DNA from 3 places in the Rhodoplanes sp. P11 genome. Region 1 is predicted to be linked to each of the others. Evidence: riboswitches for the same ligand, from Rfam matches in the RefSeq annotation. Region 1 holds a riboswitch; each other region holds the start of a gene.
What was found. Region 1 has a riboswitch for thiamine pyrophosphate ahead of thiM (hydroxyethylthiazole kinase). Riboswitches for the same ligand answer to the same signal wherever they lie in the genome.
Positions count from the first base shown of each region.

Region 2: another riboswitch for thiamine pyrophosphate. It lies ahead of thiC (phosphomethylpyrimidine synthase ThiC); the one in region 1 lies ahead of thiM (hydroxyethylthiazole kinase).
Region 3: another riboswitch for thiamine pyrophosphate. It lies ahead of thiO (glycine oxidase ThiO); the one in region 1 lies ahead of thiM (hydroxyethylthiazole kinase).

Region 1 covers NZ_CAXWGY010000020.1:23,755-34,006, reverse strand. The annotation lists gene ACFQUV_RS21830 (cytochrome c) at 1-237, shown strand, start outside; gene ACFQUV_RS21825 (DMT family transporter) at 379-1,317, shown strand; gene ACFQUV_RS21820 (Lrp/AsnC ligand binding domain-containing protein) at 1,342-1,578, opposite strand; TPP riboswitch at 1,789-1,951, shown strand; gene thiM (hydroxyethylthiazole kinase) at 1,940-2,791, shown strand; gene thiE (thiamine phosphate synthase) at 2,788-3,453, shown strand; gene thiD (bifunctional hydroxymethylpyrimidine kinase/phosphomethylpyrimidine kinase) at 3,450-4,262, shown strand; gene ACFQUV_RS21800 (TRAP transporter substrate-binding protein) at 4,316-5,389, shown strand; gene ACFQUV_RS21795 (LeuA family protein) at 5,831-7,060, shown strand; gene ACFQUV_RS21790 (VOC family protein) at 7,271-7,630, shown strand; gene ACFQUV_RS21785 (SDR family oxidoreductase) at 7,661-8,440, opposite strand; gene ACFQUV_RS21780 (hypothetical protein) at 8,541-9,041, opposite strand; gene ACFQUV_RS21775 (ceramide glucosyltransferase) at 9,152-10,252, opposite strand, start outside.
Region 2 covers NZ_CAXWGY010000001.1:1,133,652-1,143,903, reverse strand. The annotation lists gene ACFQUV_RS05070 (L,D-transpeptidase) at 120-779, shown strand; gene ACFQUV_RS05065 (EAL domain-containing protein) at 1,122-3,848, shown strand; TPP riboswitch at 4,023-4,154, shown strand; gene thiC (phosphomethylpyrimidine synthase ThiC) at 4,195-6,075, shown strand; gene ACFQUV_RS05055 (tetratricopeptide repeat protein) at 6,494-7,759, opposite strand; gene ACFQUV_RS05050 (ankyrin repeat domain-containing protein) at 7,994-8,683, opposite strand; gene ACFQUV_RS05045 (hypothetical protein) at 8,759-9,193, opposite strand; gene ACFQUV_RS05040 (hypothetical protein) at 9,510-9,923, shown strand; gene ACFQUV_RS05035 (CvpA family protein) at 10,033-10,252, shown strand, end outside.
Region 3 covers NZ_CAXWGY010000019.1:359,359-369,610, forward strand. The annotation lists gene queF (preQ(1) synthase) at 1-148, shown strand, start outside; gene ACFQUV_RS20805 (thiamine phosphate synthase) at 175-825, opposite strand; gene ACFQUV_RS20810 (thiazole synthase) at 836-1,624, opposite strand; gene thiS (sulfur carrier protein ThiS) at 1,626-1,880, opposite strand; gene thiO (glycine oxidase ThiO) at 1,904-3,097, opposite strand; TPP riboswitch at 3,088-3,186, opposite strand; gene ACFQUV_RS20825 (MFS transporter) at 3,235-4,497, opposite strand; gene ACFQUV_RS20830 (glutathionylspermidine synthase family protein) at 4,597-5,757, opposite strand; gene ACFQUV_RS20835 (hypothetical protein) at 5,760-6,128, opposite strand; gene ACFQUV_RS20840 (DUF350 domain-containing protein) at 6,144-6,548, opposite strand; gene kdsA (3-deoxy-8-phosphooctulonate synthase) at 6,612-7,493, opposite strand; gene ACFQUV_RS20850 (hypothetical protein) at 7,749-8,186, opposite strand; gene ACFQUV_RS20855 (hypothetical protein) at 8,339-9,160, opposite strand; gene ACFQUV_RS20860 (CTP synthase) at 9,254-10,252, opposite strand, start outside.

The DNA of each region.
Region 1 (10,252 bases):
GAAGGCGAGGGGTGGGTTCCGAACATCACCGGCAAGGGCCTGGCGAGCTGGTCCGCCAAGGATGTCGAGTACCTGCTGGAGACGGGCGACCTGCCGGACGGCGACTCGGTCGGCGGCACCATGACGGCGGTGGTGCGCAACACCCGCGAGCTGTCTCCGGCGGACCGTGCCGCCATGGCCGAGTACCTCAAGTCGCTGCCGCCGGTCGACGGACCGCCGCGGCCGGAGCGCCGCTGACGGCAGTCCGTCGTCTCGACGACGAGTCTCACGTGGTCGGCGGCGCCGGCGGGTTTCGCGGCTCGCCGGGGCGTGCGACAAAGGGTGGCCCCAGGTCACTCGTCGTCCGCTCCGTCCGTCCGCTCGTCCTTGCCCGCCGCCATGAGCCTGAACGCCGCCATTCTCATCAAGGTCCTGTCGGTCCTGCTGTTCGCGTTCATGTCGGCGCTGGTGCGGTATGTCGGCGAATCCGGGGTGCCGCTCGGCGAGGTGGTGTTCTTCCGCAGCGTGTTCGCGCTGATCCCGGTGGTGCTGATCTACGCGGCGCGGCGCGAGCTCGCCTCGGCGGTGCGCACGCGCCGGCCGCTCGGGCATCTCGCTCGCGGCTCGATCAGCGTGGCCGGCATGTTCCTCAACTTTGCGGCGCTGGCGCGGCTGCCGCTGGTCGACGCGACCGCCATCAGCTTCGCCGGCCCGATGATCACCGTGGCGCTCGCCGCCCTGGTGCTGAGCGAGCGGGTGCGCGCCTATCGCTGGTCGGCCGTGACGGTCGGCTTCGCCGGCGTGCTGGTGATGCTGTGGCCGTATCTCAACCTCGGCCGGCTGGTCACGGCCGGCTCGGCCGAGAGCACCATTGGGGCGATGTGCGCGCTCGGTGCCGCCTTCACCAACGCGCTCGCGGTGATCCAGACCCGCCGCCTCACCGACAGCGAGACGACCTCGTCGATCGTCTTCTACTTCTCGCTGATCTGCACGGTGGTCTCGTCCGCGATCCTGCCGTTCGTGTGGCAGACCCCGACGCTGCCGCAGGTCGTCGCGCTGGTGGCGATCGGCGTGCTGGGCGGCCTCTCGCACCTCTTGCTGACCGAGAGCTACCGCTACGCGCCGGCCTCCATCATGGCGCCGTTCGACTACCTGGCGCTCCTGTTCGCCTTCGTGATCGGCTATGCGGCGTTCGGCGAGATCCCGACCGTCTACGCCTATGTGGGGGCCGTGGTGGTGGTGCTGTCCGGCCTGTTCGTGATCTGGCGCGAGCGGCGGATCGCCGCCCGCCGCGCGCGGGAGCGCCCGAAGCTGCCGCCGCCCGACGCGGGAGCCTGACGGCGGCGCGCACAAGCCGGCGGATCAGAACGCCTTGAAGGTGATGATGGTGCGGGTGTCGACGATGCCCGGGATGGTCTGCACCTTCTCGTTGACGAAGTGGCCGATATCGGTGCCCTGCTCGACGTAGAACTTCACCAGCAGATCGAAGTCGCCGGCGGTCGAGTAGATCTCGGACGCGATCTCGGCGTCGGCGAGCTCGTTGGCGACCTGGTAGGACTTGCCCAGGTTGCACTTGATCTGCACGAAGAACGGAATCATGGCCTTCCCCTGGCGCCTCTCCGGTGCCGGCGCGGCTGGGTGGTCCGGCCCGCCCGGCGACGGTCGCCGCAATCGAGCAAAACCGCACCGCTTTGACAAGCGTCGGAGCCGATCCGGACGGCACCCGCGCAGGGGCGGCCGGGTCGCCGCCGTGGTGAGCCGATTCCGCGCTGATTTCCCTTGGAGAGAAAATGCTCTAAGGTCCGTCCCGCAATCTCAGCGGGGTGTCCGGCGGACTCGCCGCCGGGCTGAGAGGCGCGAACGCCGGCCGGAGGCAGACCCGGAGGTCCGCCGCACCGGAACCGACGCCAGGCCAACCCGTCGAACCTGATCCGGATCATGCCGGCGGAGGGAGCTCGAGATGCGATCGCGACCCGGCGATCCCGTCGACCATGCCGTTTCGCTCGATCGGAGCACCGTCCTCGACGGCGCAGCCGTCCTCGACGGCGCAGCCGTCCTCGACGGCGTCGCCGATGTGCTCGCCCGGCTGCGCGAGCGGCGGCCGCGGGTCCACTGCATCACCAACACGGTCGCCCAGGCGTTCACTGCCAATGTTCTGCTCGCCGCCGGTGCGGTTCCCTCGATGACCCATTCGGCCGAGGAGGTCGCGGCCTTCGTCGGCTCGGCCGACGCGCTGCTGGTCAATCTCGGCACCCTCGACGGCGAGCGGCGGGCCGCCATCGATCTCGCGGTCGATGCCGCCATGGCGAACGCTCGGCCCTGGGTGCTCGACCCCGTCTTTGTCGACCGCTCGCCGCTGCGTCGCGACGTGGCGGCCGGGCTGCTCGTCCGCCGCCCGGCGGTGGTGCGGCTCAACGAGACGGAGTTCGCGTCGCTGGCCGCGGCGCCCGCCGGCCCGCCGGAGACCGCCGCGCTCGCCGCCTTCGCGGCCGAGGCCGGCAGCGTGGTGGCGCTCACCGGCGCCACCGACCGCATGACCGATGGCCGGCGGCTCGCCGGCGTCGCCAACGGCCACCGCTGGATGGCACGGATCACCGCCATGGGTTGTGCGGGCGCCGCGCTGGTCGCCGCCTGCCTGGCGGTGGAGGACGATGCGTGGCTGGCGGCCGTCGCCGGCCACGTCGTGCTGGGCGTCGCGGCCGAGCGGGCCGCGGTGGTGTCGAGCGGCCCCGGCAGCCTGGCGGTGGCGATCCTCGACGCGCTCTCGGATCTCGACAGCAAGGACCTGCACGAGCGGGCGAAGGTGGAATGATGCCGGTCGATCTGCGTCTCAACGCCATCCTGGACCCGGAGCGGGCCGGCGGCCGCAGCCTCGTCGATCTCGCCCGCGCCGTGGTGGCCGGCGGCGCCACCCTGGTGCAGCTCCGCGACAAGCGCGGCGACACCCGCCCGATGGTGGAGACCGCGCGGGCGCTCCTCGCCGTGCTGACGCCGCTCGGCGTGCCGCTGGTGATCAACGACCGGGTCGACGTGGCACTGGCGGCCGGCGCCGCCGGCGTCCATGTCGGGCCGGACGACATGGCGATCGAGGATGCGCGCGCGCTGCTCGGACCGGGCGCCATAGTGGGTCACTCGATCAAGACCGTCGAGCAGGCCGAGAGCGTTCCCGTCGGGCTGATCGACTATGCGGGGGTCGGCGGCGTCTACACCACCCTGTCGAAGCACAATCCGGCGCCGCCCATGGGGCCGGAGGGCTTCGCGGCGATCCGCGCCGTGCTGCGGCGGCGGGCGCCGAGCCTGCCGGTCGAGGGGATCGCCGGCATCGACGAGACCAATGCGGCCGCGGTGATCCGGGCCGGCGGCGACGGCGTCGCGGTGATCGCCGCGCTGTCGCTCGCCGCCGATCCCGAGCAGGCGGCGCGGCGGCTGCGTGGCGTGGTGGATCAGGCGCTCGCCGGCCGGGTGCCGGCATGACGGAGGCGAGCCGCACCGCCATCGCGGTCACCATCGCGGGTTCCGATTCGAGCGGCGGTGCCGGCATCCAGGCCGATCTCAAGACCTTCTCGGCGCTCGGCGTGTTCGGCGCGTCGGTGATCGCCGCGCTGACCGCGCAGAACACCCGCGGCGTCACCGGCATTCACGACGTGCCGCCCGCCTTCGTCACCGCCCAGATCGACGCGGTGTTCTCCGATCTCGCGGTCGGCGCCGTCAAGATCGGCATGCTGTCGGTGCCGGCCACCATCGAGGCGGTGGCGGACGGGCTCGCCCGCCACACCGCCCGCAACGTGGTGCTCGATCCGGTGATGATCGCCACCTCGGGGGCGCGGCTGCTGGCGCCCGAGGCGGTGGCGACACTGGTGCGCGATCTTCTGCCGCGCGCCGATCTCGTCACCCCGAACCTGCCCGAGGCGGCGGCGTTGCTCGACTGTGCGGTGGCCACCGACGAGGCCGCCATGCGGGCGCAGGGCGAGGCGCTGATCGCCCGGGGCGCCCGCGCCGTGCTGATGAAGGGGGGCCACGGCGAGGGACCGGAGAGCACCGACCTGCTGGTGACGGCCGACGGCGTGCGCCGCTTCGCGGCGCCGCGCGTCGCCACTCGCAACACCCATGGCTCCGGCTGCACGCTGTCCTCGGCGATCGCGGCCGGGCTCGCCCGGGGGCTCGGCCTCGCCGACGCGGTCGGCGCCGCCAAGACCTATGTGGCCGACGCCATCGCGGCGGCCGATCGGCTCGCCATCGGGCATGGCCACGGGCCGCTGCATCATTTTTCGCGATGGTGGTGAGGCGCCGTCGACCGCGGACGCCGCACGGCGTGCCGAACAGACAGGAGCGTGACATGACGAGCTTCACCCGACGGCATCTGGCGGGCGGGGCGGTGGGCCTCGCGGCCCTGGCGGCGCCCCACGTGGCGCGCGGCGAGACACGGCGTTGGCGCATGGTGACCTCGTGGCCCAAGCGGCTGCCGGGCCCCGGCATGTCGGCCGAGCGCATCGCCGAGCGGATCGCGGCGCTGTCGGGCGGCCGTCTCCAGATCACCGTGCATGCGGCCGGTGAGCTGGTGCCCGCCTTCGAGGTGCTCGATGCGGTCGGCGGCGGCGTCGCCGAGATGGGCCACACGGCGGCGTTCTACTGGCAGGGCAAGCAGCCGGCGGCGGCGTTCTACACCACGGTGCCGTTCGGGCTGACGCCGGCCGAGCACGTCGCCTGGGTCGAGGCGGGCGGGGGCCAGGCCCTGTGGGACGAGGTGTATGCGCCGTTCGGTGTCAAGCCGTTCATGGGCGGCAACACCGGCGTGTGCATGGGCGGCTGGTTCCGGGCGCCGCTCGGCGGCCTGTCGGCGCTGCGCGGCCTGAAGGTGCGGGCGCTCGGGCTCGGCGGCGAGGTCTATCGCCGGCTCGGGGCGACGCCGCAGACGACCGCACCGGCCGACATTCTGGTCAGCCTGCAATCGGGCGTGCTCGACGGCGCCGAGTTCGTCGGCCCCGGCACCGATATCGCGCTCGGCCTCTACCGGGTGGCGCCACACTACTACGGTCCCGGCTTCAACAAGCCGAACGGCACCGGCGAGTGCCTGGTCTCGCTGTCCGCCTGGAAGGGCCTCGACGCCGACCTCAAGGCAATCGTGGCGCACGCCTGCGCCACCGAGGCGGGCTATGCGCTCTCCGAGATGGAGCGGCTGAACGCCGAGGCGCTCGCCGCGCTGATCGAGCGCCACAAGGTGAAGCTGGAGAGCTTCCCGGCCGAGATCGTCGAGGCGGCGCGGGTGCAGGCCGTCGACGTGCTGGCCGGTATCGCAAGTCAGAACACGCTCGCCCGCAAGGTCCACGACTCCTACACGGGATTCCGCGATCGCGTGGCCCCGTGGTCCCGGGTGTCGATCCGCGCCGTGCTGGAAGCCCGCGGCGCCTGACCCACCGCGTCATGCTGCGACGCGGCAGACGGCCGCGCCGTTGCGAGCGTGCGGCGCCTTCCCGTCGCCGGTCGACTTGACATACCATGCGGCGCGACCGGCCGTTGCGGCCGGTCCGACCGCTGCCCCTCGTGCTGCCTGCTCCGATGTCGGCCGTCCGCCCCGGCCCCCCGGGCGATGTGCGTCCCGGCCCCGTCCGCCGGGGAACGCCCGTTCGGCGGCGACGCGACGGTATGAAATGCGTTTCCAGCGGGGGCTCCATGTTCGGCGTCAACCGCATGACAGATCGGAGGTTTCAGCAAGGCCCACGGGCCTGTCTTCGGGCTCGGAGCCTGTACAATGCCGACCCTGTCAGGAGCGGCACGGCTCGCTTCGTCGTCCGGCGACGGCCCGAGTTCCGACTATTGTCGTTCGATCCTTCAGCCCGAAAGGAGCAGCCAGATGGCGACTGAACCGTGGAAAGCCAAGGACTGGTTCGTGAGCCCGTGGAACTACGCGGACGAGGTTGTGAAGGACCTCAAGTTTCCCAAGTCGATCAAGATCCACGACGTCACGCTTCGCGACGGTGAGCAGCAGACCGGCGTCATCTTCTCCAAGGACGAGAAGATCCGGATCGCCGAGGCGCTGGCCGAGGCCGGCGTGCACCGCATCGAGGCGGGCATGCCGATCGTCTCGCCCTCCGACAACGACGCCATCAAGGAGATCGTGAAGCGCAATCTCGGCCCCGAGATCTTCGCCTTCGCGCGCTGCATGAAGGAGGACGTGAAGCGGGCCATCGACACCGGCGTCAAGGGCGTCGTGATGGAGATCCCGTCGAGCATGCACCTCGTCGACCTCGCCTATCGGTGGCCGATGGAGAAGGCGATCGAGGCTTCCATCGAGTCGACTCGTTACGCGCACGAGAACGGGCTCGAGGTGGTGTTCTTCCCGATCGATTTCTCGCGCGCCGAGCTGAAGTGGGCCATCGACCTGATCGAGCGCGTCGGCAAGGAAGGCCACATGGACGCGGTGGCGCTGGTCGACACCTTCGGGGTGCTGTCGCCGCACGCCGCCCGCTACTTCGCCCGAGAGGTCAGGAAGCGCCTGAACGTGCGTCTGGAGACGCATTTCCACCAGGACTTCGGCATGGGCGTCGCCAACACCATCATGGCGCTGGCCGAAGGCGTCGAGGTGATGCACACGACGGTGCTCGGCATCGGCGAGCGCTCCGGCAACGCCCCGATGGAAGAGGTCGTCATGGCGCTCAAGACCATGTACGGCGTCGACGTCGGCATCGACACCACCAAGCTCACCTCCCTCGCCAACCTGGTGCAGCGGCTCGCCGGCGTCCAGGTGCCGAGCAACAAGGCGATCGTCGGCTCGGGCCTCTACCAGATCGAGTCCGGCATCATCACGAGCTGGTTCAAGAACTGCGGCGAGCAGCTCGCCACCGAGCTGTTCCCGATCCGCTGGGACGCGGTCGGTCAGCCGCCCGCCGAGATCGTCATGGGCAAGGGCTCGGGCATCGACTCGGTCAACCTGTGGCTCCAGGACCTCGGCATGCAGGTGTCGGACGACGACGCCATGAAGGTGTTGCAGGCCGTCAAGGCGTACTCGCTGAAGAACAAGAAGCTGCTCAGCAAGGGCGAGTTCCGCGATCTCGCCAAGAGCGTGCTCGGCAAGGCGGCGTAAAGACCGCATAACGAAGACGGCCGGCGGGCGCGCCGCCGGTCGCGACCTTCCAGAAAGAGCGGGCGCCTGCGGGCGCCCGTTTTCTTTTGCCCGCTCCGGCAGAGGGTGGAGCCGCCGCGATCAAAGCGCGCCGGGAAGGCGCCGCCGTCGTCGTCACGGGAACCCCCAGGTCGAGCAGACGTTCACAGCGAGACCGGCCGGAGAAGAACCATGCACCTGCAGAAGGTCTACACGGCCTTGCTCACCGCTGACCTTGCGGCGGCCGAGGACTGGTATACCAAGCTTCTCGGCCGAAGGCCGGACAACCGGCCGATGGACACGCTGGTCCAGTGGGAGCTCTTCGATCAGGGTGGCCTGGCGCTGTCGACCGACGACGAGATCGCCGGCAGGGGGGTGATGTTCCTTTACGTCGCCGATGTCGCGGCCGAGCGCCGCAGGCTGGAGGGCCTCGGGATCGTGCTCGGGGACGATATCGCGGGCGACTACTCGACGCTGGCGCAGGTGCGTGATCCCGACGGCAACCTGCTCACGCTGGCCACCCCACCCTCGCGGCCCTTTCCGCCGGCATGACGTCGCGATCACGCTCGCTCGGAGGTCCTTTCAAAGCGCGCCCGGGAAGGCGCCGCCGTCGATCAGGATGTTCTGGCCGGTGATGTAGCCGGCATGCACCGAGCAGAGGAACGCGCAGGCGGCGCCGAACTCGTCGGGATCGCCGAGGCGGCGTGCCGGCACGGCGGCGAGACGCTCCGCCGCCACCGCCTCGATGTCGACGCCGCGCGTCTGCGCGGTCGTCGCCAGCATGGCTGCCAGCCGGTCGGTGGCGAACACGCCCGGCAGCAGCCCGTTGATGGTCACGCCGTCGGCGGCGACGCTGCGCGCCACGCCCGCCATGAAGGCGGTGAGCCCGGCGCGCGCCCCGGAGGAGAGATCGAGCCCCGGCAGCGGCATCTTCACCGAGCCCGACGTGATGTTGACGATGCGGCCGAAGCGGCGCGCCCGCATGCCGTCGATCACCTTCTGGGTCAGCTCGATCGCCGCCACCATGTTGGCGACCACGCCGGCCAGGATGTCGTCGCGGCCGAGCGAGCGGAAATCCCGGAAGGGTGGCCCGGCATTGTTGTTGACCAGGATGTCCGGGGCCGGGCATGCCTCCAGCAGCGCCGCCTGGCCCTCCGGGGTGGCGACGTCGCCCACAACCGGAATCACCGCGGCCCGCGTGCTCTCCGCGATGGCGACCGCGGTCGCGGTCAGCCGCTCGCGATCGCGCCCGTTGATCACCACGGTGCAGCCCGCCTCGGCGAGCTTCTGGGCGCAGGCGCGCCCGAGCCCGCGGCTCGACGCGCAGACGATGGCCGAGCGGCCGGCGATGCCGAGGTCCATGCGGAACTCCCGTGTATCCAGGCGAGGGTTCGCCTCGATACCAGCCGGGCGCCCGTCTGCCCAGCCGCAGCCGTCCGTTCGTCGGCCGTCGTTGTCGGTGTCAGCGTGTCGAGCCGCTGCCGCCGCCGCTCGTGCCGCCGCTGTTGGGCATGCCGTTCATGATGTCGGGCGTGGCCATGCCGTTCGGAGACGGTGTCGAGGTGCCGGCCCCGCGGGCTGTGGACCCGCCCGGCAGGTTCGGCCCCGGCACCGAGGAGCCGGTGGTTTCTCTGCCGCTCGGCGTCGTCGCGGTGCCCTGGCTGTTGAGGCCCTGGCCCGGATGGGCGGGGCCGGGCGCGATCGGCGTGCCGCCGGTGGAGACCGAGCCGGTCGAGCCGACGCCGGCATTCGGGGTGCCGGTCGGCGCCACCCCCGAGCTGCCCGAGCCGGTGCCGGTCGCGGCCGAGCCGCCGCCCGCGGCGGCTCCTCCCGCCGCTCCTCCGGCGGCGCCGCCGCCCCCCGCCCCGCCGCCGCTCTGCGCCATGGCGAGCGTCGCGGCCCCCGACAGCAGCACAGCCGCCAGCAGGGTGCGGGTGGTGCGCTTGATTCGTTGGTCGTGCATGCTCGACTCCCGATGATCGTGTGGTCTGGTCATCGGGGCCAAGTCGGCGCGTCCGCGGGAGGTTCCGCCATCGGGGCGGTGATCGCCCGACGGAGGTGGCTAGTGGTCGCTCAGGCGGCCGGGTTGTCGGCCTCGACCCGCATGGCGTTGCCGCGCCATTCGAACGACGAGCCGAGCAGGCCGTCGAGCCACAGGGCCGGCAGCATCAGGTCGCGCACCAAGGCATGCACCGGGTACCACGGCGACAGCGTCCATCCGGCGATGCGGGCGAGCACCGCCTCGGCGCCGTACCAGGCGAGCAGGAACAGCAGCACCAGCGGCAGTATCGGACCGCCGAGCGCGTGGACCGCGACCGCGAACGAGACCGTCGGCACCAGTGCGCCGGTGAGGATCTCCGGCAGGAACCAGTGCGGGAAGCAGGCGCGCCGCAGCCGCGCCCACCGCGACTGGCGTCGCCACACCTCCCGGGCGCCACGGCGCCCGAGCGGCTGCTCGAACGGCCCGTCGACCAGCCGCACCCGCAGGCCGGCGGCCCGCACCAGCTTGGTCGAGGCGGCGTCCTCGGCCACGTCGGCGCCGAGCGCCTTGATGCCGCCGCCGGCCTCCAGCACGTCGCGTCGCCAGAACAGCGTCTTGCCCTGGGCGAAGCCGAACCCGATGCTGTCGGCGACGTACTGGGCGCGTGCCTGATAGGTGTTGAGGAAGGCGCATTCGACCTCGGCCCAGAAGCCGTCGGGCCGGCTGCCGATCGGTGGCGCGCAGACGAGCCCGGTGCCGCGCCCGCGTCCGCTGGCGGGCTGCCGCCCGCTGGCGGGCTGCCGCCCGCTGGCGGGCTGCCAGGCGGCCAGCAGGCGCTGGAGATAGTCGGGCGGCATCAGCACGTTGGAATCCGCGATGGCGATCCAGTCGTGGGCGGCCGCCTGCCAGCCCTTGACGCAGTTGTTGAGCTTGGGGTTGCGGCTCACCGGATCGTTGCCGACGAGCAGCCGCGCCCGCACCTGCGGGTGACGCGCCATCAGCTCGTCCACCACCGGGATCACCGGGTCGGCCGGCGAGGCGACGCAGAGCACGATCTCGTAGTCCGGATAGTCGAGCCGGAAGGTCGAGCCGAGCGTCTCCGCGACGAAGTTCTCGATGTCGCAGACCGGCCGCACGATGGTGATCGGCGGCGCGTCGGCGGGCGGGGCGACGTGATCACGCCGTGCGCGGCA
Region 2 (10,252 bases), on a different contig from region 1:
GGGGCCTGCCGCTCGGGCGCTCGGAGATATCTTAAATTGCAATTAAAAATGCTCGGCCCGTGTTCGAACCGCCTGAAGAGATGAGCCGACATAAAGGCGGGGAACACGGGGGTGGAATCATGACACGGACATCGTCTCGTCGCGTCCTCGTCGCCGCAGCGGCGTTCGCGCTCGTCTCAACGGCGGCCGCCGCCAATCCGTTCATGCTGTTCGCGCCCGTGATGGCGCCGCCGCCGGCGGCCGCCACGACCGACGGCGTGATCTCGCGCCACGAGGGCTCGGCCGAGCCGGCCGCCCGCTTCCGCCGCCAGATCGTCGACTATCGCACCGGCGAGCCGGCCGGCACCGTCATCGTCGATACCCCCAACACCTATCTGTACTACGTGCTCGGCAACGGCCGCGCCGTCCGCTACGGCATCGGGGTCGGCCGCGACGGCTTCCGCTGGTCGGGTACCCAGTCGGTCACCCGCAAGGCCGAATGGCCGGACTGGACGCCACCCTCCGAGATGGTGCGCCGCCAGCCCTATCTGCCGCGTTTCGTCGCCGGCGGTCCCAACAATCCGCTCGGCGCCCGCGCCCTCTATCTCGGCGACACCATCTATCGCATCCACGGCACCAACGCGCCCGAGACGATCGGGACGCGGGTGTCCTCCGGCTGCATCCGCATGATCAACGCCGACGTGATCGATCTCTACGGCCGGGTCAATGTCGGCACCCGGGTCATCGTTCTTCCGTCGCGCGATCGCCATGTGGAGACGGCGCGCGACGCCCGCGGCTGATCGGCCGCCATCGTCACGCCGACCGGAGGCTCGCCTCCGCCGGCCTCTCGCTCCACCACTTCCCTGAGCCTCTCTCCATCTCGGCCGGTTCCGAATGCCTCGGAACCGGCCGTTTTTTCTTTACCGCAACGCCGCGCTCTCTGCTTGGCCGCCACGCCGCGGCGAGCGCGACCGCCGGCAGGCGCGACGCCGACGACTAGCCACATCAAAATAGACTAGCCTCGCCCGAAAGCATAAGTAAGCAGAACGACGTGCGGCAGCCTGGAAAAAACCTTTCGGCTTTCGCTTCCATTAATCCAATTCAGCTAAATGGCAGGGAGTATTGGTCCGCGCCGCCCGGTCATGATCGCTCCGAAGCCACCGCTCTCGTTCCGCATCCTCATCGCCCTGGCCGGCCTCGCCATCTGCGTGGCGGCGGGCGCCGTCGGCATCACGCTCGACTTCCTGCGCAAGGAGTCCATTCGGGGCGCCGAGCGCGAAAGCATGACGGTGGCGCGGCTGATCACCTCCGAGCTGATCGACACCATCGCGCCGATCGACAGCCTGCTGATCGAAATTCGCGACGTGGCGCCGGAGCTCGGCATCGTCACGCCCGAGCAGCTGCGGGCACACTTCGCCACGCCCCACATGGTGCAGTTCTTCCATGACCGCCTGGTCCGTGTGCCGGCGGCCCAGGTGATCCGCATCAGTGCCGTGGATGGCACGCTGGCGTCCGTGCACGACAAGACCGGCCCGGTCGATCCCGGTCCGGCCTACGACGTCGCGGCACCCGGCCGGGTGCAGGACGCCAGCGGGCTGATCGTCAGCCGGCCGTTCACGTCGCACGGGATCACCCTGTTCTACATGAGCCGGCGCATCCACAACGCCTCCGGCGAGCCGGTCGGCTTCGTGTCGGTCGGGGTCGACCTGCGGCTGCTCCAGCACATCGAAAGCGCCTTCGCGTCCTTCAACGGCCGCTCCTTCATCGTCTCGCGCACGGACGGCGCGATCCTGAGCAACCAGCCGAAGCTCACCGGCCTGGAAGGGCCGTGGATTCCCCGCGACACCGGCTGGTACGACATCATTGCGACCGGCGGCGGCAGCTTCCTGACCCGCACCGTTTCCGACGACCGGGCGCGCATCGTGGCCGTTCACCCGGTGCCCGGCACCTCGATGGCGGTGAGCACCGCCATCCTCCTCGAGACGGCGCTCGAATCGTGGCGCGCCAATGCCATGGTGATCGGCGGCGGGACTCTGCTGGGAGTCATCTGCGCCACCATCCTGCTCTACGCCCTCTCCTGCCAGTTCAGCCGCGTGCTCTCCTCGGAGGCGTCGCTGGCCGAGCGCGAGACCCGCCTGCACGAGAAGTCGCGCGAGCTCGAGCAGGTCAATTGGCGCCTCGATGCGGCGCTCAACAGCATGTCGCACGGCCTGTGCATGTTCGACCGGGACGGGCGCCTGCTGGTCTGCAACGATCGCTATCGCGCCATGTATCGGCTGTCCCGCGACGTCACCCGGCCCGGCGCGACGCTGCGCGAGCTGCTGCAACAGAGGCGCGCCATCGGCACCTTCTCGGGTGATGTCGAGCAGACCCTCGTCGAGGTGATGCGGGCCAATTCGGGCCGCCGATCCGGCCAGTTCACCAGCGAGATGGCGGACGGGCGCGTCATCGCCGTGCTCAACGACCCGACCGGCGACGGCGGCTGGGTGTCGGTGCACGAGGACATCACCGAGCGGACCCGCGCCGCGGCCCGCATCGCCCACATGGCGCGGCACGATGCGCTCACCGACCTCGCCAACAGGACGCTGGTGCGCGAGCGGATGGCGGAGTCGATCACCCGCATGGAGGCGACCGGCGTCGGCTTCGCGGTGCTGATCTTCGACATCGACCTGTTCAAGTCGGTGAACGACTCGCTCGGCCACACCGCCGGCGACGCGCTGCTGGAGGCGGTGGCCGACCGCCTGCGGCGGCATGGCGGCCGGGCCGACACGCTCGGCCGCATCGGCGGCGACGAGTTCGCGGTCATTCACGTGACGGCGGGCGATCCACGCACTGGCGCCGCCACGCTGGCCGCCACCCTGCTGCGCGAGCTGCGCGCCCCCTACGAGATCGAGGGCAAGCGTATCGTCATCGGCATCAGCATCGGCATCGCGGTGGCGCCGCAAGACGGCGTGGAGCCGAGCCAAATCCTGAAGAGTGCCGACCTCGCGCTCTACCGTGCCAAGGCGGACGGCCGCGGCTGCTTCCGCTTCTTCGAGCCCGAGATGGACGCCGACGTGCGCCAGCAGCGCGAGTTCGAGTTCCAACTGCGCGAGGCGATGGTGCGGCAGGAGTTCGAGCTGCACTTTCAGCCGATCGTCGAGCTCGCCACCTTCCGGCCCTGCGCGGTCGAGGCCCTGGTGCGCTGGCGCCACCCCGAGCGCGGCCTGGTGCCGCCCGACAAGTTCATCCCGGTGGCCGAGGAGATCGGTCTCATCATCCCGCTCGGCGAATGGATTCTCGACGCTGCCTGTCGGGTCGCCGCCGCGTGGCCCTCGCACATCCGCCTCGCCGTCAACCTGTCGGCCGTCCAGTTCCGCAGCGGCAACCTGGTGGAGGTGGTGCGCGGCGCCATCGCGGCCTCGGGGCTGACTCCGAACCGGCTCGAGCTGGAGATCACCGAATCGGTGCTGCTGCAAAAGGATCAGGGCACCCTCGCGGTGCTGCACGAGCTCGCCGCCCTCGGGGTGCACATCGTGCTCGACGACTTCGGCACCGGCTACTCGTCGCTGAGCTATCTCCAGCTCTTCCCGTTCAGCAAGATCAAGATCGACCGCTCCTTCGTGAGCGAGCTGTCGAGCCGCTCCGACTGCGCCGCCATCGTCTGCACGGTCATGAACCTCGCCAAGGCGCTCGACATGACCACCACGGCGGAGGGCGTCGAGACCTGGGACCAGGTGGCGCTGCTGCGCGCCGCCGGCTGTAGCGAGGCACAGGGCTGGCTGTTCGGCCGGCCCGGCTTCGCCAGCGCACTGTCGCTCGACCGGGCACTCGGGCCGCCGCCCGACGTGTCCATCGCGGCGCCGTCGCCCGGCGGAGTCGCGGCCTGAGAGCGCGGATCGCGCCGACCGCATTGTTTCGCCGAACGACACGCGCGGTGCTCGCCCACCACTCCGAGCACACCGCCGCGCGTCCCGACGGCGAACACCGGCGCCGGCGCGCCCGTCGCCGCGCGACATGCGGCGCCTCGCGTTGACACGTCTCCGTCATCCTCTAGAGTGGCGGCTCGTTCCGAGGGGTGCTCCGGAAGGAGCTGAGACACCGCCGGCCTTCGCCCATCCGGGCGACGGCACCGCGGAAACCCTTTGAACCTGATCCGGGTCATGCCGGCGAAGGGACAGGGACTCATCCCAACCGACGCATGCTGGTACCGGATGCCCATCACGGGAGATCCGCATGAACAAGCACACCCCCGCCACCGCCCTCTCGATCCCGACCGTCACCACCGGCCCGATCGCCGGCTCGCGCAAGGTCTACACGGCGCCCGAGGCGGCGCCCGACCTGGCGGTGCCGGTGCGCGAGATCGTGCTGAGCGAGGCGGCGGGCGAGCCGCCGGTGCCTGTCTACGATTCCTCCGGCCCCTACACCGACCCGGCCGCCGCGATCGACGTCGAGAAGGGTCTGTCGCGCACCCGTGCCGCCTGGGTGGCCGAGCGCGGTGGTGTCGAGACCTATGTCGGACGCGAGGTGAAGCCGGTCGACAACGGCAACGTGTCGGGCCAGCATCTCGCGCGCGCCTTCCCGACCGTCCACGTGCCGGTGCGCGCTCTGCCCGGACACCCGGTGACCCAGTACGAATGGGCCAAGGCCGGCGTGATCACCAAGGAGATGATCTACGTCGCCGAGCGCGAGAATCTCGGCCGCAAGCGGATGCTGGACCGCGCCGAGGCGGCGCTCGCCGACGGCGAGAGCTTCGGGGCCGCCATCCCGCCCTTCATCACACCCGAGTTCGTGCGCGACGAGATCGCCCGCGGCCGCGCCATCATCCCGGCCAACATCAATCATGCCGAGCTCGAGCCGATGATCATCGGCCGCAACTTCCTCACCAAGATCAACGCCAATATCGGCAACTCGGCGGTGACCTCGTCGGTCGAGGAGGAGGTCGACAAGATGGTGTGGGCGATCCGCTGGGGCGCCGACACCGTGATGGATCTCTCCACCGGCCGCAACATCCACAACACCCGCGAGTGGATCATCCGCAATGCGCCGGTGCCGATCGGAACGGTGCCGATCTATCAGGCGCTCGAGAAGGTCGACGGCGATCCGGTGAAGCTCGACTGGGAGGTCTACAAGGACACCCTGATCGAGCAGTGCGAGCAGGGTGTCGACTACTTCACCATCCACGCCGGCGTGCGCCTCGCCTATGTGCCGCTCACCGCCGACCGCGTCACCGGCATCGTCTCACGCGGTGGCTCCATCATGGCGAAGTGGTGCCTCGCCCATCACCGCGAGTCGTTCCTGTACGAGCGGTTCGACGAGATCTGCGAGATCATGCGGCGCTACGACGTGTCGTTCTCACTCGGCGACGGCCTGCGCCCCGGCTCGATCGCGGACGCCAACGACCGCGCCCAGTTCGCCGAGCTGGAGACGCTGGGCGAGCTGACCCGGATCGCCTGGGCCAAGGGCTGCCAGGTGATGATCGAGGGCCCCGGCCATGTGCCGATGCACAAGATCAAGATCAACATGGATAAGCAGCTGAAGGAGTGCGGCGAGGCGCCGTTCTACACCCTCGGCCCGCTCACCACCGACATCGCGCCGGGCTACGACCACATCACGTCGGGCATCGGCGCCGCGATGATCGGCTGGTTCGGCTGCGCCATGCTCTGCTACGTCACGCCGAAGGAGCATCTCGGCCTGCCCGACCGCGACGACGTGAAGACCGGCGTGATCACCTACAAGATCGCGGCGCACGCCGCCGATCTCGCCAAGGGCCATCCGGCCGCCCAGATCCGCGACGACGCGGTGTCGCGCGCGCGGTTCGAGTTCCGCTGGGAGGACCAGTTCAACCTCGGCCTCGATCCCGACACGGCGCGCGCCTTCCACGACGAGACGCTGCCCAAGGAGGCCCACAAGGTCGCGCATTTCTGCTCGATGTGCGGGCCGAAGTTCTGCTCCATGAAGATCACCCAGGATGTCCGCGACTACGCGGCCGGCCTCGGCGACAACGAGCGGGCGGCGCTCGACGGCATGGCGAAGATGTCGGAGACATTCCGGGCGATGGGCGAGCAGGTCTATGTCGACGCCGACAAGGTCAAGGCGAGCAACCGGGTCCTGTGAGGCGGGCGCGCCTTCGACGGAACCTTCCGCCCCGAGAAGCCCGCGAGAGCGGGCTTCTCGGGGCAAGGCCCGCGGCGTGGCTGGGGACCGCCCCGCTGTCCTCAATCCCCTTCGCCACCGCGTTCAGGACGTCAGGTTGCGCAAGAGCGGAATGCGACCCAACGGAATCGGACTCCGCTCCAGAAGTCCTTATTTGATCATATTTTCGACGGCCAACCGGGGGCCACTTCGCCGGAAAATGCTCTAGAGCGGAATCCGATCCAACTGGATCGTGTGCCGCTCTAGAAGTCTTTGCATGATCGCATTTTCGACGGCGAACCGGAGTCCACTTCGCCGGAAAATGCTCTCGTCGGACACGCCGACGTGCCTGGTCGCACGGCGGCGACAGAGCGCTCAGAGATCGTTTCCAAACAGTCTCTCAGGACACGACTCGTCTGACCTCGTCGTTGAGGAGAAGCATTCTGGCTTGGTGAGAGGCGATCCGTGCCAACTTCTCGAATGCCGCTCGCGCGTCTGCGGCGCGGTCGCACTCGACATACATTTCGACCGCATGCCTCAGGTGGTCCGGATCTTCCTTGTCGGCGACGGACAGCGCCCTGTCGATGAACTCCACGGCTCGTTTCGGCAGCTTCAGCCGCTCGTAGATCAGGCTACAATTGTAGAGGTATGATGAATTTCCGGGACTGAGCTCGATGGCCTTCTCGGCGACGCTCAGGGCCTTCTCGTAATCGCCGGCACCATAGAGAAGCCGCTGCTCCTGATTGTACATCGCAGCCAGCTCCTGGGCACCGATCGTGCGGGATCGTATCAGCCCTTCCACCAGCTCGTGGACCCTATCGATGACCTCCTTCTCTCGGTCGGTCTCGAGATAGAACGAAACGATGGACCCCAGGAGCTGACCGATGAATTCGGACTTCAGCCCGTCGAGGTTGCCGAGCGCATCCCACAGGACATTCACGCCGACCTCGAAGCCGGCGCTGGCGAGGACCGCAGCCATCATCAAGACGTCTTCGCTCTTGCCGGAGCGCTGAACGATCGACGGCAACAGGGCCGCAGCCTCGCTCAGGTTCCCCTGCATCAGCGCCTCGATCAGAGCCTCTTTCGGCCGGAACATCTTTTCGAGCCCGACCGAGGACCCCACTCCTCCGAACGCTCCCCCCGTCGCGTGCGGCGCCAAGGGCATCGCGTTCAGCTTTCTCTCGATCCGCTCGATGGCCGACGCCAGCGAGGCCAGCGAGACACCCGCTCCGGACGTCCCATAGCCGGACTTTTCGAACTCTTCCACGAACTCGCGAATATTGGCGATCGCTTCGGCCGCTCCGGCGAGGGTATCGATGTTGTTGTAAATGATGGTCCGAATACCAGCGACGTCGAAGGGAAGCGTCTGATCTTTCTTGATCAACTGGATGAATGGTTTTGCGGTTTCATGACGGCGCCCGGTCTCGTAAAAGACGTTCGGGTTGTTGTCCGTCAGGATGCTGATGCACAGGTCGGCCTCCTGGATCAGCTGGACGATCTCGTTGGTGATGATCGACGAGCGGGCAATCTGGTCGACGCGGATGACCTTGAAGCCGAAGCGATCCAGCGCGCTGTTGATGACCCACAGCAGAGCGTCCGATTCGGTTCTCGTGTCGGTGCCGGGGTCGCCGATCGGTGCAATGACGAAACAGGTCTTGGAGGCCATCTGAAATCCTGCAATGCTGCTTGAAACGATATGTATTCTTAGTCGACGAAAATGGTCGACGCAATCGAAGATTGAAAAAGTCCGACGCTCGCACGCCCGACGTGCCGACGATCAGAACCAAATCTATGTCAACGCGAGAGCGGGACGGCTCGCGATGCCGAGCGGCTCCGCCGATGATCTCTGCCGGCCTCGCCCATCCAGGACCGCCGTCGTCGGGTCGACGCCCGGCGGCGATCACCGCCCGCCAGCGGCCCGCAGAAGAGCCGCCATCTCGGCGTAGCCACGCGCCTCCGCCAGCGCCAGCGGCGTACGGCCATCGCGGTCGGCGAGGTTCGGATCGGCCCCGGCATCGAGCAGCGCTCGGAGGCAAGCACGGTGCGCGGCGCCGCCGTCGCCGAGCACGATCGACTCGATCAGCGCCGTCCAGCCGAGATTGTTGACGTGATCGAGCGGCGCGCCGGCGGCGATCAGCAGCCGCACCACCTCGGTATGGCCGAGATGGGCGGCTGCGATCAGCGCCGTGCCGCGATACGGGCTGGTCACCAGCCGGGCGTCACCGCCCAGCGCGAGTGCGAGGCGCAGCATCGGCACGTCGTTCGCCACCGCCGCGATGGTGACGATGTCGTAGCTCTGGCGGTCGAGGGCGCGAACGTCGGCGCCAGCCTGCACCAGCGCCCGCACCGCTCCGGCGTGCGCGCGGAACACCGCCACATGCAGCGGCGTGCGATCGTTCTGATCACGGACGTCGACCGCCTCGCCAGCGGCGATCCCAGCCTCCACGGCGGCGACGTCGCCGGCGGCGGCCGCCGCATGGAGGCCGGTGTAGCCGGCAATCTCGGCGGTGGCGGGCGGCGTCTGGGCGCCCCCCGGAGTCTCGGCGGCGACGAGCAGCGCGGCCACAGCGAGCACAGTCGGCACGCGCATCGCTCCCTCCTGGCTGTCGCCGCGCACCCGGTCGGATGCGACGCGGCCGACGTCATGCAAGCATCGCGGCCCGCTTCAGCGCAGCGCCACCGCCATGCCGCTGAGGTCGAGATTGGCGATCAGGCCGACCTGGCGGCCGCGCAGCTCCAGCACCGCGCCCTTCTCGTTGCGCAGCACGATGGCCTGGGCGCCCGGGCCGAGCGCCCCGCCTGCTCCCGCCGCACCGTAGACGCCGGCGACGTCCGAAGGGCGGCGGATGTTGCTGACCCGGCCGTAGAGGTTCGCCTTCGAGGCGCCGAACACCAGGCCGGCCGACAGGCCACCGATCGACAGCGGATAGCGCCGGCCCTGGAAAGTCAGCGTGCCGGAGCCGCCCGAGCCGCCGATGAACCAGCCGCCCTTGAAGATGGTGATCGACACCGAGCCGCTGTCGGCCAGCGCCGCCGGAACGGTGCCCAGCACGGCCACCAGCGCGACGAGCGCGATCCGCAGTCCAGAGATCAGTCGCATGGTTCGTCCCCTTGTCCGGCGCGGTCCCGTGCGCGGGTGCCCGGCCGTGCTCCGATGGCCCGGGTGCCATCACGGCATCGCGGCGAATCGGCGGCTGCGAGGATACGGCGGCGCCACCGCCGATCACAGCGGCACGCTCGCCGTTCCGGCGACGGCACGGCCCGCGAAGGCGGTGGCATAGCGTTTCGGCTCTGCTAACCATTGCGGACGCGGCGGCGCATCCCGCTAGAACCAGCCGGCCGCCGCCCTGCCCTGACGGTCGAGCCCTCTCGGCGGCGCAGCCGTCGCCGACACCGCCGGACCCGGACCGCACACCATGCGCGCCCCTGCTCGCCTCGCTCTCGGCTTCGTGGTCTCGGTGGCGCTCGGCGCCCTCGCCCAGCGCGGCGTCGTCGCCGCCTTCGGCGACGGCGACGCCGATACGGCGCTGCTGATCCTGGTGCCGCTGGCGGCGCTGATCACCGCGGTGTTCGGAGTGGTGGCATGGCGCGGCTGGACCGCCACCCGCATCGGCCGCACCGCCGCCGCCCTCGTCGCCGTGCTGGTGGTGCTCGGCCTCGGCCTCACGGTGGCCGGCTTCATGTTGGTCCAGCCCGGCGCGCTGGGCCATCTGCCTTTGGCGCTCGCCTTGTTCGTCGACGCCGCCGTGCTGCTGCCGGCCCTTGGCGCGGTGCTGGTGCAATGGCTGCTGCTGCGCCATCCGCCGGGCTCGCCGGCCGCTCCCGCATAAACCCTGTTCGGAGATCGCCGCGACCGCACAGGCGCCGCGGGGCGACCGCTCGGCTAGGATGCGGCCGGCCGCGGACCACCGGCCCCGCGCCACCGACCGAGACCGAGACGTGAACACGATCGACGTCAACAGCTTCGACGCCGTGATCGGCGCCCTGATGCTGCTCGCCGCCCTGATGGGATTCGTCAGCGGCCTGCTGCGCAGCCTGGCGACCGTCCTGGGCTATCTGGCGGCCGTGCCGCTGGCGGTCGCGGCAGCCCCGTCCATCAACGCCATGCTGGCGGGTCCGGCCGCCACGCCGCCGGTGCCGCCGGCCGCGCTGGTCGCCG
Region 3 (10,252 bases), on a different contig from region 1:
GGTGCTGAAGCCGCGCTGGCTGCGGATCGGCGGCTACTTCTATCCCCGCGGCGGCATGCCGATCGACGTGTTCTTCCAGATGGGCAAGCTGCCGGCCGGCGTCTGGGTGCCGGACCAGGGCGTGCCGACCTACCGAGGCCGCGGCTGAAGCCCGCCCTGACGGCCCCGCCCAAGTCACCGTCGCGCGACGGCAAGCGCCGCCAGAAGGCCGCCGACCACGGCGGCCGGGTCGGCCGCCCGCATCACCTCGCCCATGACGGCCACGCCCGCAGCGCCGACGGCCATCAGCGCGGGCACCCGCGCCGCCGTGACGCCGCCGATGGCCAGCACCGGGACCGCGGCGCTCTCGACCATGGCGGCGATCCCGGCCGGCCCCAGCGCCGGGCCGTAGCCGGGCTTGCTGACCGTCGGAAAGGCAGGACCGGCGATGGCGTAGTCGACCACGGCGGGATCGAGCCGCATCGCCTCGATCGGCGCGTGGATCGACTGGCCGATCAGGGCGCCCTCGCCCAGCCGTCGGCGCGCCGCGACCGGGTCGCCGCCCGCCCCCAGGTGCACGCCGTCGAGACCGGCTACCGCCGCGATCTCCGCATCGCCGTGCAGCAGCAGGACCGCGCCACGCCTCCGGGCGACCGGAAGAAGCCTTTTCGCAGCAGACAGTTGCTCGGACTTACTCAGATCCTTCTCACGGATGCTGATCCATCGCGCGCCGGCGGCGAGCGCGGCGTCCACGACCGCGTCGAGCGGCCTCACCGCCTGCCGCCGGTCGGTGATCAGCAGCAGCGGCGGAGACGGGAGCCGGACGGCGCCGCCGCGTTCCGTCATGGCCGCACCGTCACGTTCCGACCAGGCCGAGCTGCGGGCTCGACGGCTCGGCGTGGCGGCGGCGCGGGATGCGGCCGGCCAGGCGGGCGAGCCGGCCGGCCTCGACACCCGCCCGCATGGCGGCCGCCATACGCACCGGATCGTTGGCCTTGGACACGGCGGTGTTGAGCAGCACGGCAGCGCAGCCTAGTTCCATGGCCAGCGCCGCCTCGGACGCCGTGCCGATACCGGCGTCCAGCACCACCGGCACCGGCGAGCGGTTGCAGATGGTCTCGATCATGTGCGGATTGCAGATGCCGAGGCCGGAGCCGATCGGCGCGCCGAGCGGCATCACGGCGGCGGCGCCGAGATCGGCGAGCTTGCGGCAGACGATCGGGTCGTCGTTGCAATAGGGCAGCACCGTGAAGCCGGCCGCGACCAGCTCTCCGGTGGCCCGCACCAGCTCCTCGACATCCGGATAGAGCAGCTCGCGGTCGCCGATCACCTCGAGCTTGATCCAGCTCGTTCCGAGCGCCTCGCGCGCCAGCTCGGCGGTCAGCACGGCGTCGCGGGCAGTCTGGCAGCCCGCCGTGTTGGGCAGGAAGTGGGCACGCTCGCCGATCAGCTCGACCAGGCTTTCCTCCTCGCCGGCCAGGCTGATGCGGCGAATCGCCGCCGTCACCATCTCGGTGCCGCTCGCCGTGAGAGCATCGAGCATGACTTGGCGGTTCGGATAGCCGGCGGTGCCGAGAAAGAGCCGCGAGCGGAAGCTCCGCCCGGCGATCACCAGCGGGTCGGACAGGGTTTTCGGGTCGGTCATCTCAGCCTCCGGGGCGTGCCTGGACGATCTCGACGGTCGCGCCGGGCGCAACCGGGGTCTCGGCCCAGGCGGCGCGTGGCACCACCCGGCCATCGAGGGCGACCGCGATGCCGCGGGCTGCGGGGTCGATGTCGCGGGCGACGAGCAGCGCCGCGAGCGTCGCGGCGGCGTGAGGCTCGCGCACACCGTTGACGGTGATGTGGGCCGGGCGGGAGCCCGGCACCGGGCCGGCGCCCGGCGACGGCGGTTGGGTCATCACGGCACTCCGATGTCGTGGTTTCAGGCGGCGGCCGCCGGCGCGGCGAACCGCGCGATGCCGAACCCGGCGATGGCGGGATCGGTCCCCTCCCCGGCCACCAGGGCGGCGATCGCCTCGGCGGTCACCGGGGCGAGCAGGATGCCGTTGCGGTGATGGCCGGTGGCGTAGACGAGCCCATCGACGGCCGACGCGCCGAGGATCGGCGCGTCGTCGCGGCTGCCCGGGCGATGGCCGACCACGGTGGCGAGGATCGGCAGCTCCTCGATGCCGGGCAGCACCCGCCACGCCGCCTCGATCAGCGACAGCACGCCGCCGGCCGTGATGGCCGTGTCGAAACCCTTCTCCTCGACGGTGGCGCCGACCAGCAGGCGGCCGTCGTGGCGCGGAACCAGGTAGCACCCGGGCGCCCACACGACATGGTTCAGCAGCGGCGCCCGCGGGTTCATGCCGAGGGTGATCACCTGCCCCTTGATGGGACGCACCGGCGGACGCGCCTCGGTCGGCACGCCGGCGATGCCACGGGACCACGCGCCGGCCGCCAGCACCACGGTGCCGGCTGGGATCGTCGTGCCATCGTCGAGGCGCACACCGACCGCGCGGCCGTTCTCGACCATGATGGCAGCGACCGGGGTATGCGGCCGCAGGACCGCGCCGGCCGCCTCGGCCGCAGCCGCGAGCGCATCGACCAGCGCGCCGGAATCGACCTGATGGTCTTCCGGGCTGAACACCGCCCCGCCGATGCCGGGCGCGAGATGCGGCTCGCGGCGGCGCAGCTCGCTGGCGGGCAGCCAGTCGAGCGGCAGGCTGAGGCTCTGCTGAAAGGCGTGATGATGGGTCAGGCGGGCGCGATCGTCGGCGGTGAGCGCCAGCACCAGGGTGCCCTCGCGTCGCAGGCCGAGCGACTGGCCTGTCGTCGCCTCCAGCTCCGCCGCGAAGGCCGGCCACAGCGACTGGGCATGACGGCCGAGGCGCACCAGCGCCTCCTCGCCGGGCTCGGCCTCGGCGCAGGCTGCCAGCATGCCGCCGGCGACCCGGCTGGCACCGGCGCCGACCGGCCCGCGGTCCAGCACGGTGACCGACAGGCCGCGGCGGCGCAGCCGCCAGGCGATGCCGAGGCCGCAGACGCCGGCGCCGATCACCACGACATCGGGGCTGTCGACGGACGCAATGATGGAGGGCTTGGATTCGGAATCAGGACGTGACGAGGCTGCCATCGGCGGCTCCCTTCGCTGGCATGACCCAGACAGGTTCCACGGGTGTGATCTCAGCCGCGCACGGCGCGCGGCACCCCAGGCCGTGACCGGATGATGACGCAATGGGACGGCGACCGCAAGGTCAGGGCAGCGCTGCGTCAGGCGGCGGTGTCACCGACCTTCGGCACACGCCGCAGCCGCGCCGCGCAGACCGCCGCCGTGGTGAGCAGCACCATGGCACCGACGAGGGTCGACGGGCCGACACCCGCCTGCTCGAACCCGACGCGATACACGATCGGTCCGAGCGCCTGCCCCAGGAAGAAGCAGGAGCCGTGCAGCGCCACCGCGAGGCCACGCGAGGCCGGCGCCAGCTCGCTGACATAGACCTGGATGACGCCATGCAGCGAGTAGAAGCCGAGGCCGAGCACCATGAACACCACGATCTCGAACGGCCAGGCGAGGCCGAGCGCCGTGGAGGAGACGCCGAGGGCCATGAACAGGCCGCCGCCGAGCATCAGGCGCCGCTCGCCGAGCCGGCCGACGAGCAGCGGCACCGTCGCCGAGTAGATGAAGCCGCCGATGGCGAAGCCGGCGATGACGACGCCGGCGATCACCGCCCGCCCCTCGCCCCGCGCCGCCAGGAAGGTCGCGACGAACGGGAACAGCCCGTAGACGAACACGCCTTCGATGAACACCGCCGCGTAGCAAAACTTGGCGAGCGGGTTGCGCAGCACGGCGCGATAACCGGCCATGACGGTCGGCACGTCGAAGCGGCTGCGGGTGTCGAGCGCGAGGCCGCGAAAGCCGATCTGCACTGCCACGAAGGCGACGAGCGCGAGCGTCGCGACGAGCGCGAACACGCCGCGCCAGCCGACCGTGTCGGCGATCACGCCGGCGAGCGGCGAGCCCATGACGTTGCCCAGCATGGCGGCGGCCAGCAGCCGCCCGAAGGCGATCTGCCGGCGCTGCACCGGCACGAGATCCCCCGCGATGGCGAGCGCGATCGGGAAGATGCCGGCCGACAGCACGCCGACCAGCACGCGCGACACCATCAGCACCGCGAAGTCGGGTGCGACCGCGCCGAGAAATCCGGCCGCCGCGCTTGCCACCAGCGACACCTTCAGCACCCGCGTCTTGCCCAGCGTGTCGCCGATACTGCCGAGCATCGGCTGAGCCAGCGCATAGGGTAGCGCATAGGCGGTCGACAGCAGCACCACCGTGGCCGTGTCCAGGCCGAAGCCCGTCGCGATCTGCGGGATCAGCGGATCGACGCAGCGCATGAAAAGGCTGGTGGCGAACAGCGACAGCGCCGCGACGAGGAGCACGCGCGTGGTGCCGGGCGGCACGCCGTCATGCGATGCCGTCGTCTCCGGCCGGCTCGGCTCGGGCGAGGTCGACTCGGACGAGGATCGATCGCTCATGGAGACGCCGAACCGCGGACGAGGCCGGCGCGATGATGCGGGGTCATGACCCGATTAGTACAGCACGAGCCCGCGGCCGCAAGGCCGCGCGCGCGCCCCTTATGGCAGGATGATGTGCGGCACGAAGCGCGAGGTGTTCTTGGTGATCGGCGAGGCATCCTCGCGCACCGACAGCCCGCAGGCGGTGCCGTCGACCACCCAGGAGCCGAGCACCGGATAGCCGCCCTCGAAGCGCGGCAGCGCCGCCACCGCCTGGCGCACGAAGCCTTCCGCGCCGTAGGGACCAGCGTCGGAGTCGAGCACCGCGCCGTCGACCACCAGGGCGACGTTCGCACCCTCGCGCGAGTACAGCGGCTTTCTCGCATAGGAGCTGCCGAGCCGTGCCGCCTCGGGTTCGTCCTCGAAATACGCCGGCAGCAGGTTCGGGTGGTGCGGAAACATCTGCCACAGCAGCGGCAGGATGCCCTTGCTGGAGAGGATCGCCTTCCAGGGCGGCTCGATCCAGCGGGTCGAGGCGCCGGCGAGCGACCGCCCGAACGCCTCGCGGAACATCCACTCCCACGGGTAGAGCTTGAAGGCGAGCACGATCGGCCGGTCCGCCTCGTCGACGAAGTCGCCGTTGCGGGCGCGGCCGATGCGGTCCATGGCGATCAGCGTGGTGGCGAGGCCGGCCTGGCGGGCGGTGTCCTCCAGATAGCTCAGGGTGCCGAGATCCTCCGGACTGTCGAGCGCGCCGGCGAGATGCACGGGCCGGCCCTGCGCGACGGCCTGCCAGGCGGCGATCAGCTTCTCGTGGACGGAGTTGAACTGATCGCTGCCGGCCGGAACGATCTGGCGGGCGATGGCGTCCTCGAGCCACAGCCACTGGAACACCCCGGTCTCGTACAGCGCGGTCGGCGTGTCGGCATTGTATTCGAGGAGCTTGGCCGGGCCGTTGCCGTCATAGGCGAGGTCGAGGCGGCCGTAGAGCGAGGTGTCGCCGCGCTTCCAGCTCGCCGCGATGTATGTCCAGAACGGCTCCGGGATCTTCAGCAGGCGCAGCAGGCGCTCGTCGTCGACGGCGCGGGCGACGAGCTCGCGGCACATCCGGTCGAGCTCCTGGGTCGGCGCCTCGATGTCGCGCTCGATCTGGTCGAGCGTGAAGCCGTAATAGGCGGTCTCGTCCCAATAGGGCTCGCCGCCGATGGTGTGGAACGCGAAGCCGGCTCGCCCCGCCTCCTCGCGCCAGTCGTCACGCTCCGGGCAGGCGATGCGCCGCATCCTCAGCCTCCGGACGAGAAGGCGTGGCCGATGGAGCCGAAGCCACCGCGCGCCGCGACGCTCGTCCCCGCCGCGTGGCTCGTCGACCCGGCATGGCCCGCCGCGGTGGTCGAGCCCCCGGACGCATGCCCCGAGTCGCCCGACGAGCCGCCCCACCACGACCCCGACGACCAGCGGGTGCCGCCCGACGAACCCGAGGAGCCGCGTGGCGCACAGGCCGGCGGCGACGTCTCGCCGGTCCGCAGTGGTGCGTGGAGAGCAGGCTCGCCGGTCTCGGGCCGGCAGTCCTGGCCGGGCATCAGCATGTAGGCGCCGCCGCCGGCGGTCGCGGCCGACATCAGCACCAGGCCCACCTGCGCCGAACGCTTCATGCGGACCTCCGGTGCTCAGTAGGACATCGCGGCGGCGTTGAGGGCTCCGGCGGCGAGCGAGGCGAGGCCGAGCCAGATCGCCGGCGCCAGCTCGCCGGCCGCGATGCGGGCCGAGAGATCGGGCACCGGCAGCCGCGCCAGGAAATAGGCGCCGATCTGCACCACCAGGGCGATGACGCTCCATACGGCGCAGTCGAGCAGATAGGAGGCGTGCGCGATGGCGCTGGCGAGCGGCAGCGCGAAGCCGAGAAGCGACAGGCCGAGCGACACCGCGGCGCCCGGCACGTTGCGGGCGATCAGCGCGAACTCGTCGTGCGCCGTCACCCGCGTGTAGATCAGCAAATAGAGGACGGCGGCGACGATCGCGGTGGACAGATAGGCCAGGAAGGCCGGCAGGCCGGCCAGAGATTGCAGCAGCATGGCGACGCTTCCCCGGTGCTCCAGGGTAGGTTGCGCCGCCGCGATCCGGGGTTCAAGGGCCGATCAGTCGCTCTGCTTGACGAGGCGGTCGATGGCAACGAGCCGGCGCAGCAGCCCCTCCAGCGCGGCGAGCGGTACCATGTTGGGGCCGTCCGAAGGGGCGCGGTCCGGATCCTCGTGGGTCTCGATGAAGACGCCGGCGACGCCCACCGCGACGGCGGCGCGCGCCAGCACCGGCACGAACGCGCGGTCACCACCCGACGCGGTCCCCTGCCCGCCCGGCTGCTGCACCGAATGGGTGGCGTCGAAGATCACCGGCGCGCCCGTGCGGGCCAGGATCGGCAGCGCCCGCATGTCGGAGACGAGGGTGTTGTAGCCGAACGAAGCGCCGCGCTCGGTGACCAGCACGGAGCGGTTGCCCGCCCCGGTCACCTTGGCGACCACGTTGGCCATGTCCCAGGGGGCGAGGAACTGGCCCTTCTTGACGTTGACGATACGGCTGGTCGCGGCGGCCGCCACCAGGAGGTCGGTCTGCCGGCACAGGAAGGCCGGGATCTGGAGGATGTCGACCACCTCGGCGACGGGCGCGCATTGCGCCGCCTCATGAACGTCGGTCAGCACCGGCAGGCCCAGCGTCTCGCGGATCTCGGCGAACACCGGCAGTGCGGCGTCGAGGCCGATCCCGCGCGCGCCGCCGAGGCTGGTGCGGTTCGCCTTGTCGAACGAGGTCTTGAACACGAGGCCGATGCCGACGCGGGCGGCGATCTCCTTGCAGGCAGCCGCCATCTCCAGGGCGTGAGCGCGGCTCTCCATCTGGCAGGGGCCGGCGATCAGGGCGAGCGGCAGGGCATTGCCGAAGTGGACCGCGGCGGCACCGCGGCCGGCCGTCACCACGGGCTCGGGTCTCGCCGTGGCCGCGGGTGTCGTCGCGGCTGCGGGGAACATCGCGGCGGCGGGCGGTGGGCCCGCTGCCGGTGCGGTGGTCGGCTCGATCGCTGGGGCGATGGCCGAAGAGTGGATCGGGGACGGCGTGGTCGGATGGGAGGCCATGGCGGCGGACCATGGCGGGCCGCCGGCCCGGGGTCAACGGGGCACGACGGGGTGGTTCACCGCGCGCGGTGCCCACCGCAGGACGTCCGCCCGGGGGGCGATCGCCTCGCCGCGAGGGGCGCATTGACGACCGCCGCCGAGCCGACCGGCTCAGTCCCGTCCCTTGGCCACGATCGGCACGGCCGGCCGCGGGTCGAGCTGGAAGCGCGGCATGGACAGCATCGCCGGATCGGGCGCGAAAGGCATCGCCACCGGCAGGGCGGGTGCGGCCGCCGAGCCGGTGAGATTCGGCACGAACGCCTCGCGGTCATAGGTCTGGCCGAGCGCCACGACACGTGCCGGCTGGGCCAGATCGGGGGTCAGGATCGTGCCGAGCCGCAGCCGGATCGGCGGGCCGAACGACGCGGTCGGTTGGCCGACCTCGGTCCAGGTCCGGCCGCCGGCGGGCGCGGCGGCCGCCGGCTCGCCCGCCTGGGCCGGTCCCCCGACGAGCAGGAGCGCCAAGGCCAGCGCCGCCATCGCCGGCGCAGCACGCACCGGCATCCTGATCTCCGGCACGGGGATCGCGACGTTCGAGCCGACGACCATGCTGTCCCTCCCGATCATTGATCCGACCATCGAGGCTACCGACAGTCGGCCGGCAGCGAGAGTCACATGTAGGTGTCTCGGGCCACCGGCCTTCACCGTCCTACTGTCTGCCCTCCCCGGCGGCACAGAGCCCGCTTCCCTTCCGCGTACCGCTACCGCCCCTGGTCGGGCGGCACCATGGTCGGATCGATCAGCTCCACCTTGGTGCCGGGCGCCACCCCGAAGATCGCCTCGAACTCGTCCGGACGAAGCACGGCGGCGGCCTGGTCGAGCAGATGCTGGTTGCGGGCGTTGAGGGTCTCGGCGCTCGGCGTCGCTCCCGGCCACGCCTGGGCGGCGAACCGGCGGGTATCGACCCGCAGGGCCAGCAGGTTGGCGAGCGTGTCGGGCTGGCCGGCCAGGACCGCGCGAGCGCGGGCCTCGAAGTCGTCGGGTGGTCCCGCCATGGCCATGCCTCCCATCGTCGCCGTCGCGGGCGGCGGGGCCGGCCCGCCACAGGTCGCGATCCGGGCCGCCCAGGCCGCCGTCTGCAACCCGTAGGTCCCGTAGATATAGGTGCTGATCATGTAGCCGCGAGCGTTGCTCACCGTCAGGGCGGCCTGGCCGGGTGCGGCCGTCGCCCACAGCACCTGGTTGGCGAGCTGATGGCAGACGCCGTCGACGCCGTATTGAAAGATGGTGCCGCGCGCCGCCGGAACCTGACGCGAATCGGCATTCGACCGGACATAGCAGCGGGCGAGCGCGAGATCGCCGCTCTGCTGGCCGAGAAAGCCGGTCGGGTTCGGCGGGGTACCGCCGGTCGGATGGAAGCCTCCCCAGCAGTACCAGTAGTCCTGGCCGGCTTGGGCCACCGCCTGGTCGTTGGGATAGGCCGTCTGGCGATTGTCGTAGGTCGTCACCCAGGTGTGATCGACTGGCGAGCCGGCCACGAAGGCCGGCACCGCCCATGCGAACAACGTCACGATGGGAGCCATGGCACACCTCCTGCACGGCAGGATTGCACCACGGCAGAGCCTCAGCCAGGACCGATTACCGCCGGCGGGTCACGAGTTCGCGACGCCGGGCCGCTACACGAGGCGGCTCTGCTCGACGGCTGCACCCACGAAAGACGCGAACAGCGGATGCGGCGCGAAGGGGCGCGATTTCAGCTCCGGATGGAACTGCACCCCGATGAACCACGGGTGGTCGACATACTCGACGATCTCGGGCAGCAGGCCGTCCGGCGACATGCCGCAGAAGCGCATTCCGTGTCGCTCCAGCCGGTCCTTGTAGGCGGTGTTGACCTCGTAACGGTGGCGGTGGCGTTCGGAGATCTCGGTCGCGCCGTAGATCGTCGCCACCTTGCTGCCGGGCGCCAGGGCGGCCGGATAGGCGCCGAGCCGCATGGTGCCGCCGAGATCGCCACCGTGGTCGCGCGTCTCCAGCTCGTTGCCGCGCAGCCATTCGGTCATCAGCCCGACCACCGGCTCGCTGGTCGGGCCGAACTCGGTCGAGTTGGCATCGGCGATGCCGCACAGGTTCCGCACCGCCTCGATCACCGCCATCTGCATGCCGAAGCAGATGCCGAGATACGGCAGCTTGCGCTCGCGGGCGAAGCGGGCCGCGCGGATCTTGCCCTCGGCGCCGCGCTGCCCGAAGCCGCCGGGCACCAGGATGCCGTGGACGTGCTCCAAAAAGGGCGCCGGGTCCTCGTGCTCGAACACCTCGCTCTCGATCCAGTCGAGATTGACCCGCACCTTGTGGGCGACGCCGCCGTGGGTCAGCGCCTCGATGAGCGACTTGTAGGCGTCCTTCATCCCCGTGTACTTGCCGACGATCGCGATGGTCACGTCGCCGTCGGGGTTGCGGATACGCTCGTTGATGCGATGCCAGCGGCCGAGATCGGGCTCGGCATCGGCCGGCAGGCCGAAGGCGGCCAAGACCTCGGCGTCGAGCCCGGCCTCGTGATAGGCCTCCGGGACCGCATAAATTGAATCGGCGTCGCGCGCCTCGATGACGGCGCTCTCTCGCACGTTGCAGAACAGCGCCAGCTTGCGCCGCTCCTCCTTGGGGATCGGCCGGTCGGT